3 linked regions of the Parabacteroides chongii genome follow. The protein of the gene in region 3 interacts with the protein of the main gene of each other region in a pairwise test. Links are inferred from orthologs where the notes say so. Each region holds a gene or a part of one and is shown on either strand. Other genes may lie near its edges. The genes, in order: P3L47_RS12165, tsaE and rlmB.

Region 1 (2,988 bases), 1.4 Mb from region 3 along the record:
TACGTAAAGCGAAAGAGGTTCTTGTTGAGTCTTTGCTACCTTCAAGTAACTGTAATGTGTTTTTATACAGAGGCAATGCCGTCTCATAAATACTTTGGTAAGAATAAAGCGTACCTAAGCTGTTGTTTGCTTTAATAAGCAGATCGGTTTCGTTTACACTTTTACCCAGTTCGAGTGCTTTCAGATAGTACTGCTGTGCCTGCATAGCATCTTGCATATCAGAATATACCCTACCCATATAGTAATATGTCAGAGCCAGGGAAGGGATATCTTCCTGCTCTTCATAATAAATCTCAGCTTTTTTTATCAGGGTATCAGTTGTCAATAGGATATAGTTCTTGTCGAGTGCCTGTGTGAGTTGCAGGCAATAAGAGGCATATTCCTGGTCTGATAAGTTTTCGGGTGATTGTATGCTGTTGAGAATAGTCAGTGCACTATCGGGGGCTGTTTCCATCAATAACTTTGCCTGTTGCAATTCGATTGCAGCAGAGTTTTTGTTTGAACAGGAAAGGATACAAAGAACACTGACCAGTACGAAAAATAAAGTAATATGTTTAAATCTCCTATTCATTAGTTTCTTATTTGTCGTCGAATATATTGCTTTTTTTTGAAACTTACTGCGATAACAAATATTGTAAAAGCAGAGATTATTTAGTATATGTGGTAAAAGGCAATGAATATGAAAGAGTATACATATTTAAAAAAAATAGCCAGATCCCTGATGAGACCTGGCTGATGATATAAATCAGAAAGTATTCTGTCTGTTATTTGATCTGCTTGAACGCTTTTCCCAGCATATCGGTAATATCTCCGGCGATCATACTCTCTTCCGAACGGTAAACGGCAGCCAGGTCGCCGGCCGTACCATGCAGGAAAACTCCTGATACAGCCGCTGTTTCGGTTTCTGCCCCTTGAGCCAGCAAGCCCAGGATGATACCGGTCAGGACATCTCCGCTACCTGCCGTTGCCATGCCCGGATTTCCGCAACTGTTGAAATAGATGTTACCTCCGGGAGTACAGATTGCCGTGTAAGTACCTTTCAGTACGATGCAAAGTTTATGGTCGACAGCAAAAGACTGCGCTTTCCGCAGACGTTCGAACATGCTGCTGCTTTCTCCGGCGATGCGGTCGAACTCCTTCGGATGCGGGGTCAGGATGCTACGCGGAGGGATGCGGTTCAGCAGATCGTTATTGGAAGCGATCAGATTGAGCGCGTCGGCATCCAGTACGACAGGCTTTTCCGTTGTCTGAAGCAGACGTTCCAAGGCAGCGGCCGATTCGAGGTGCTGACCTAATCCCGGTCCTACGCCGATAGCGGAATAGGCTGACATTTCGGGGACAGTCGTGAAATAATCGGTATGCGGATCGAAGCTGACCATCGCTTCGGGGAAGGCTGTCTGCATGATTACTTCACCGCGTTGGGGAATATGAACGGTCAGCAATCCGCTTCCGCTTCTCAGGCAGGAGCGGGCAGCCAGCAGGGCGGCACCCATTTTACCTTTGCTTCCGGCGATAAGCAGAGCGTGACCGAAAGTCCCTTTATGAGAAAACTTGTCGCGGGGCTGGAATACTTCCGCCATATCTTCTTCCGTCACCATCATATACGGGGTAGGAGTTTGGTCGACGATATCTTGATGAATACCGATATCCAGCACTTTCCATTCGCCTACATATTCGGCATTTTCGGGGAAGAAGAAGGCCAGTTTCGGGAAACCGAACGTCAGTGTCAGGCTTGCCCGTATGATAGCATCCGGGTCGTTGGTCTGATTATTCTCGCCAAACAGTCCGGAGGGAATGTCTATAGATACGATCGTAGCTTCCGACTGGTTGATATATTTTACCATGGCAGCGAATCCGCCGGTCAGCGGACGGTTCAGACCGGAACCGAACAAGCCGTCGATCACGACATCGCGGTCAGTCAGTACCGGAGGAACGAAATCGGCAACCACTTCAGTGAACTCCACTTTCTCTAATCCGAGTATCCGTTGCTTGTTCATTTCGCAATCAAACGAAAGATGCTCGGTCGGGTTGAACAGATACGTTTCTACTTTGTAGCATTCATCTTTCAGCAGACGTGCGATGGCAAGCGCGTCGGCACCGTTGTTGCCTTGTCCGGCAAAGACGATGATGCGGGTTTGCTTCGAATAACGGCGGCAAAATTCTTGCACAAAGACTGTCGAGGCGCGTTCTACCAGATCGATAGAGCTGATTGGCTCGTTTTGAATCGTGTATTGATCGAGTTCTTTAACCTTCTCGGTTGGAAATATCTTTATCATAATTGTAAGACATCAGATGTTTATTCTGCATACAAAAGTATAACAAACTTTGTAAATGGCACACAGATAACACAGATTAAGCAGATTTACGCAGATTATTATTTCTCAGAATAAAATAAATCTGTGGTCATCTGCTTAATCTGTGTCATCAGTGTGCCATCTGATAGCTAAACGAAAGTAAGCAGGAAGCGGCTGCCCTTTCCGGCTTCCGAAATGACGGTCAGGCTCCCTTTATGCATGTACATGATTTGCCGGGAAATACTTAATCCGATACCGGAACCGACCGGCTTGGTGGTGAAGAACGGGATAAAGATGCGTTCCTGAACATCTGCCGGAATGCCTGTCCCGTTGTCTTTGACCTGGATGAAGGTTTTCCCTTCCGCATTGATGCCGGCCGACAACTCTATTTGCGGGTCTGTACACTCCTTTGTCGCGTCCAGTGCATTCTTTATCAGATTGATAAGGATTTGTTCGATCAGCGTTTTATCTGCAATGACCTGCAGATGCGAGGAGGCAGGAAGTATCCGGATCGCATCCGTTTCTTCCTTGAACAGAGGAACGACGTTACCGAACAGGCTGTCTACCGGAATGATCTCGGGGACAGGCGTAGGAATACCCGTTACTTTCCGGTAATTCTCCACGAAACGGACCAGCCCGCTGCTTCTCCGGAAAATAGTATCGATCGCCTGGTTCATCTCCTCCCGGTCCTCTT
Region 2 (2,884 bases), 3.5 Mb from region 3 along the record:
GCGAATAAAGCTTTCGGCAAATTCGTAAAGAAGAATTACGTAAACTGGATACAGAACCCAGCCGAGCGTCCTTTGATGAGTCCGGACCTGTTCAAGAAAAAAGTATTCCCGTTGCTGGATAACGACGAGAAGGTCTTTTTCATCCTGATCGATAACTTCCGTCTGGACCAGTGGCGCGTGGTAAAAGACCTGCTGGCTGAATATTTCACTTTCGATGAAGGATTATATTACAGTATTCTGCCTACTGCTACCCAATATGCACGCAATTCCATCTTCTCTGGCCTGATGCCTTTGCAGATAGAGAAAATGTTCCCGGATTTATGGGTGGACGAGGAAAGTGAAGAAGGCAAGAACCTGAACGAAGAACCTTTGATCCAGACACAGATCGACCGCTTCCGTAAGAAATATAGCTTCTCTTACAACAAAGTACACGATTCGCAATACGGAGAAAAGCTACTGAATATGATCTCTTCTCTGACACATAACCAGTTGAATGTCGTTGTCCTCAACTTCGTGGATATGTTGTCGCATGCCCGTACGGAAATGAAAATGATCCGTGAACTGGCGCAGAGCGAAGCGGCTTACCGCAGCCTGACCCGTTCCTGGTTTCAGCATTCCACCACTTTGGAGCTGTTCAAACGTATCTCCGACAAAGGTTATAAAGTAATTGTGACCACCGACCACGGGACCATTCGTGTCGACAACCCGATCAAAGTGATCGGTGACCGAAACACGAATACAAATCTCCGTTATAAAGTCGGTAAAAATTTGAATTACAACCCGAAGGAGGTACTGGAAATACGTGACCCGGAAAAAGTGGGCCTGCCCTCTCCTAACCTGAGCAGTAAATACATTTTTGCGATGAACGATGACTTCTTCGCCTATCCGAATAACTACAATTATTATGTTTCTTATTACAAGAATACATTCCAGCATGGCGGGATTTCGATGGAGGAAATGATGGTACCGTTTATCACCATGATACCAAAATAATTGAAAATTGAGAATTGAGAATTGAAAATTAATATACCTTTGCAGGTAGATTACAAATGATCAATAATCAACAGACATCATGAGTATTATCAAGATTGAGAATTTAGATACCATCCGCCAGGCTGCCAAAGAGTTCATTGCCGGAATGGATGACCGTACCGTTTTTGCTTTCCATGGTAATATGGGAGCAGGTAAAACGACTTTTATCAAAGCGATTTGCGAAGAGTTAGGAGTAGAAGATGTTATCAACAGTCCGACATTTGCTATCATCAACGAATACCGTAGTGATACGACCGGCGAACTGATTTATCATTTCGACTTCTACCGCATCAACAAACTGAGCGAAGCAGAAGACATCGGTACAGAAGATTATTTCTACAGCGGTGCCCTTTGCTTTATCGAATGGCCGGAAAAGATCGAAGATTTACTTCCCGGCGATGTGGTGGATGTAACGATCAGTGAAAATCCTGACGGCTCACGGACCGTAGAAGTAAAATAACCGATGGAACCGACCGATTATTTCCTGTTAGCTATCTTTATCGCTCTGGGAGCCTTCTCTCTGATCGCCGCTATCTTTAATTTCGACTGGTATTTTGAAACCAGCGGAGCAACTACCTTTGTCAACAAATTCGGCAGGAAAGGAGCACGTATCTTTTATGCCTTGTTGGGATCGGCATTGATCGGATGCGGCGTACTTGGTCTGATTTATTGGTAATAGAAAATATTACCAGCAAGCTTATTTATCTATCTAAAATAAAAGACCTATGAAAAGAACTAATTATGTTTACTATGTATTAGTATGTATGTTACTGTGCTTTACAGCCTGCGATAAAGACAAGTCATCGATAGAAGATGAAATCCCGGCTGCAATCAAGAGTGATTTCTCTAAACGGTCTCCTTCGGCAGAGATCACTACTTTCAATAATTATTCAAATAACATTTTCCTAATAAATTATATTGACCAGGAGCAAAATGAGGCATCCACTTGGTACGAGAATGAGAACTGGGAAATGACCTATACGCAGATCAGCGATATTCAGCGACTCCCATTTGAAGTCCTGAATGCTTTTATGGGTACTCAATATCGTGATGCAAAAGACATAGAAATATCTAAAACAGAGCGGACCGGAATAGACAAAGCCCTTTACATGATACACTTCCAGTATCGCTGGAAAGATGTAGAAAATGTAGAGCATTATGTTTTTATCAGTGAGGACGGACTAGTTCTATCAACGTTCACATGGAAGCCTAACGACACACGATGGTTTGTAAAACTACCTCAAGATCACTTTGATTTTATTGCGAGAAAATATAACGGAGCTGAAATAAAAGGATATGTAAACAATGCCGGAGAACATGAATATTTCATCCTCCACAATGATACCGTCAAATATGTAACTTTCAGAGGGACTGTTTCCACTGATTGGGGTTTTTGGAAAGAAACAAGATACGAACTTAACAAAAACACGAAAATCCCGGATAATGTGGCTACGGCACTGACACATATCGATCCGGATTTTACCTATACGAACCTCTATTATATAGAATCGAATGACGGGAACTGGTATTTCTTTCAGGACAAAACAAGGGATAACGAACTGGGCTATAATATCAGCGAAGACACCGCAGAATGACACCTTCCTTACAAATAAAAAAGCCAACTAACTCATTATGGATTAGTTGGCTTTTTTATTTATTGTTATCCGGTTCTTACTCCATCAACATAAAGTCCAATTGCTTGCGTTCCAAATTTGCATTTGCGATCTTCACAGTCACCGGGTCACCCAGGCGGAAGCGACGTTTCTTGCGACGGCCGATCAGGCTGTATGTTTCTTCATCCATGTCGTAGAAATCGTCACCGAGATCACGGATAGGCACAAGCCCTTCACAT
Region 3 (2,930 bases):
AGCGCGATAAAGACAAAAAAGAGAAGGATAAAAAAGAAAACGACAATAAACGGCAGCAAAGTAAACGTTCTGAAGTGTATCGCAGAAGCTGATAATTGCTGATTGAACTTTCCTGAACATGAGTTTGTTCCTATTATAAAGAATAAACTCATGTTCACACATTTTCTAAATATCCTGGCTACGGCTATCAGTGTGGTAAGTTTACTGATCGTTACTTACGGGGCGCTGGTTGCTTTTATCACTTTTCTCGGGAATGAGCTCAAACGATTCACCGGACAATATTCAACTGTCAATATCCGCCGTTTGCGGGCTGAGTTAGGTACTTATTTGTTATTGGGATTGGAGTTGCTGATCGCTTCCGATATTCTTAAAACCGTCCTGGAACCCAGTTTGGACGAACTGGCAATCCTTGGCGGTATTGTTGTTTTAAGGACTATCCTTTCTGTTTTCTTGAATAAGGAAATTAAGGAATTGGAAAGTGAAAAGAATGCTTCATAGCCTTGTAGTAATTAGGATATATCGTTAAAAATCGTACTTTTGCATTGCAGTAAAAGTAAATGGATGTTCAGAGTCAATAAGCAGATATTATTATTTATAGCAGGTTGCGTATGGATCATAGCCGGAGTTAATATTCTCCGGATCGGGATTCTTACGTGGATGCACGAAGCACATTACTCAGTACTGAAAGTGGGAGAGGCAGTGATTGTATTTCTGTTATTCCTGAATTTTGTATTTTTGCGTTTATTCCGGAAACATAGTCGGCGCATCGCCCAAAAAGGCGAAAAGAATAACCCTTTCTCTTTCTTTGATACCAAAGGTTGGGTTGTGATGTTCTTTATGATTATTTTAGGGATGGGAATCCGCCATACCCGCTTATTACCGGACTCCTTTATTTCTGTTTTTTATACCGGTCTCTCTTCTGCTCTTATCATTACCGGAATATTATTTCTTATTCAAGGGGTGAAGGAACGTCGAAACAGAAAATAATGTTTGTATATTTGCATTCGCATTCAATTGACAACATACAGTTAATATATATTTGATGAAAGAAAACGAAATGGTATTCGGCATACGTGCCGTGATCGAGGCTATTCAGGCCGATAAGGAAATAGATAAAATTCTTATAAAGCGCGAGTTGCAGGGAGAACTTTCCCGCGAACTGTTTGAAGTGCTGAAAGGGCGTGAGATTCCTGTACAGCGTGTACCGGCAGAACGTCTGGACCGCCTGACGCGAAAGAATCATCAAGGCGTGATCGCTTTTATTCCGGCTGTCACTTATCAGCGTCTGGAAGATATTATACCATTCGTTTACGAACAGGGCAAGAGTCCTTTTATCGTCTTGCTGGACGGTATCACGGATGTCCGTAACTTCGGCGCGATAGCCCGTACCTGCGAATGTGCCGGTGTGGATGCCATTGTCATTCCGGCAAAAGGAAGCGTTACGGTCAATGCGGATGCGATCAAAACTTCAGCCGGAGCGTTGCATGTGCTGCCCGTCTGCAAAGAGAAAAGCATTGAAGAATCCATCCGTTTCCTTCAGGCAAGCGGCGTGAAGGTCTATGCTGCCAGCGAGAAAGCATACGAAAACTATACATCTATTAAATATGACGGTCCGGTCGCTATCGTAATGGGAGCAGAGGACAAAGGCGTGTCGATGGATAACCTGCGTATCTGCGACAGTATGGTGAAAATACCGCAGTTCGGAACGATCGGTTCGCTGAACGTATCGGTAGCCAGCTCTATCCTGATCTATGAAGTAGTCCGCCAACGTATGAACGATGAACAAAACAACTAAAAGATAAACACAATGAAAAAAGTTATTGCAACAACAAATGCGCCTGCCGCAATAGGTCCTTACAGCCAGGCTGTACAAGTCGGAAATATGCTGTTCGCTTCCGGACAACTTGGTATCGATCCCGCTACCGGTAATATCGTGGAAGGAGCGGTTAAGGAACAAACTGCTCAGGCTTTCAAGAATGTAAAAGCTATCCTGACGGAAGCCGGATACGAAATCAGCGATGTCGTAAAGACCACTGTATTTCTGGCTGATATGGGTGATTTCGCAGCGATGAATGAAGTATATGCTTCGCAATTCGAAGGCGTTTTCCCTGCCCGTTCCGCTGTCGCTGTAAAGACTTTACCGAAGAATGGTTTGGTAGAGATCGAAGTGATCGCTGTAAAGGCTTGATAATCACTGCTGAAAAAATAAGGGACTTTTGAAGTTAAAAGTCAGGACGTTCGTTTTTAAAAGTCCTGTCTTAACATTTCAAAAGTCCCTTACTTTTTATACGGGCATCTGTTATCCTATTCTTTCGTCAGCGGCAAGCCTAAAACTTTGAAGCAGGAATCGCAGTCACTTTCGATGAAATCGACTGTTTTTGTGTCAGCGGGCAGGGGAGGAAAATGCAGTTTAAAAGAATATTCTCCCGATTCGGGCATGGTGAAGCGTTCTTCAGGTGTAATGCCGTCTGCTGATTTCAAAGGAAAATGCGTGCCGTCTTCGGTTTTCAGATACGTATCCTTGCTGATGCTTACCCAATATCCCGGAGCATTGAATGCCTTCATGTGAAAGACTGTTTCCGTATCGGTCAGTTCTATTCGGTTGATCTCTATCGTTTCCGTATTGCTGGATTTCTCTATCGGAGACTCGACGATCGTCGTGTTCCCTTCCTTTTTTACAGTCATGACACGGTTTGCCTTGTTTATCCATTTGTTGAGCTTGCGTTTGAGTAATCCTTTGCCGTATCCGCTCCAGGAATGCAGGATGATTCCTTCGGGGGAGATAATGACATAATGAGGTATTCCTCTCACGTTATATTTTGCAGCCAGTCCGCTCATTCCTCCAAAGTCATTCAGGTTTACCCACGGCATATCTTTTGTCTTGGAGACTTCTTTCCAGCCTTTTTCTGTGTCCGTACTCAGACTGATAA

The links.
Region 1: the proteins of rlmB (region 3) and P3L47_RS12165 interact in binary tests that used the Escherichia coli proteins (3 or more experiments, as listed by UniProt). The link is inferred for Parabacteroides chongii from one-to-one orthologs.
Region 2: the proteins of rlmB (region 3) and tsaE interact in binary tests that used the Escherichia coli proteins (3 or more experiments, as listed by UniProt). The link is inferred for Parabacteroides chongii from one-to-one orthologs.

What each region holds. Positions count from the first base shown.
Region 1 is NZ_CP120849.1:3,300,271-3,303,258, forward strand. Bases 21-2,843 are described here. They hold P3L47_RS12165 (NAD(P)H-hydrate dehydratase), read right to left. Parts: upstream 2,277-2,843; coding sequence 765-2,276; downstream 21-764. Other genes in these bases: P3L47_RS12160 (tetratricopeptide repeat protein), read right to left, coding at 21-571; P3L47_RS12170 (sensor histidine kinase), read right to left, coding at 2,444-2,843. Also shown: more of P3L47_RS12160, read right to left, coding at 1-20; more of P3L47_RS12170, read right to left, coding at 2,844-2,988. UniProt on the Escherichia coli protein: Bifunctional enzyme that catalyzes the epimerization of the S- and R-forms of NAD(P)HX and the dehydration of the S-form of NAD(P)HX at the expense of ADP, which is converted to AMP.
Region 2 is NZ_CP120849.1:1,198,401-1,201,284, forward strand. Bases 64-2,782 are described here. They hold tsaE (tRNA (adenosine(37)-N6)-threonylcarbamoyltransferase complex ATPase subunit type 1 TsaE), read left to right. Parts: upstream 64-1,072; coding sequence 1,073-1,492; downstream 1,493-2,782. Other genes in these bases: porX (T9SS response regulator signal transducer PorX), read left to right, coding at 64-993; P3L47_RS04830 (immunity 17 family protein), read left to right, coding at 1,496-1,708; P3L47_RS04835 (hypothetical protein), read left to right, coding at 1,758-2,627; rnr (ribonuclease R), read right to left, coding at 2,704-2,782. Also shown: more of porX, read left to right, coding at 1-63; more of rnr, read right to left, coding at 2,783-2,884. UniProt on the Escherichia coli protein: Required for the formation of a threonylcarbamoyl group on adenosine at position 37 (t(6)A37) in tRNAs that read codons beginning with adenine.
Region 3 is NZ_CP120849.1:4,727,053-4,729,982, reverse strand. What follows is about bases 154-2,918. They hold rlmB (23S rRNA (guanosine(2251)-2'-O)-methyltransferase RlmB), read left to right. Parts: upstream 154-1,042; coding sequence 1,043-1,795; downstream 1,796-2,918. Other genes in these bases: P3L47_RS17970 (TlpA family protein disulfide reductase), read right to left, coding at 2,305-2,918; P3L47_RS17975 (RidA family protein), read left to right, coding at 1,808-2,188; P3L47_RS17985 (hypothetical protein), read left to right, coding at 562-987; P3L47_RS17990 (DUF1622 domain-containing protein), read left to right, coding at 154-498. Also shown: P3L47_RS17995 (hypothetical protein), read left to right, coding at 1-92; more of P3L47_RS17990, read left to right, coding at 151-153; more of P3L47_RS17970, read right to left, coding at 2,919-2,930. UniProt on the Escherichia coli protein: Specifically methylates the ribose of guanosine 2251 in 23S rRNA.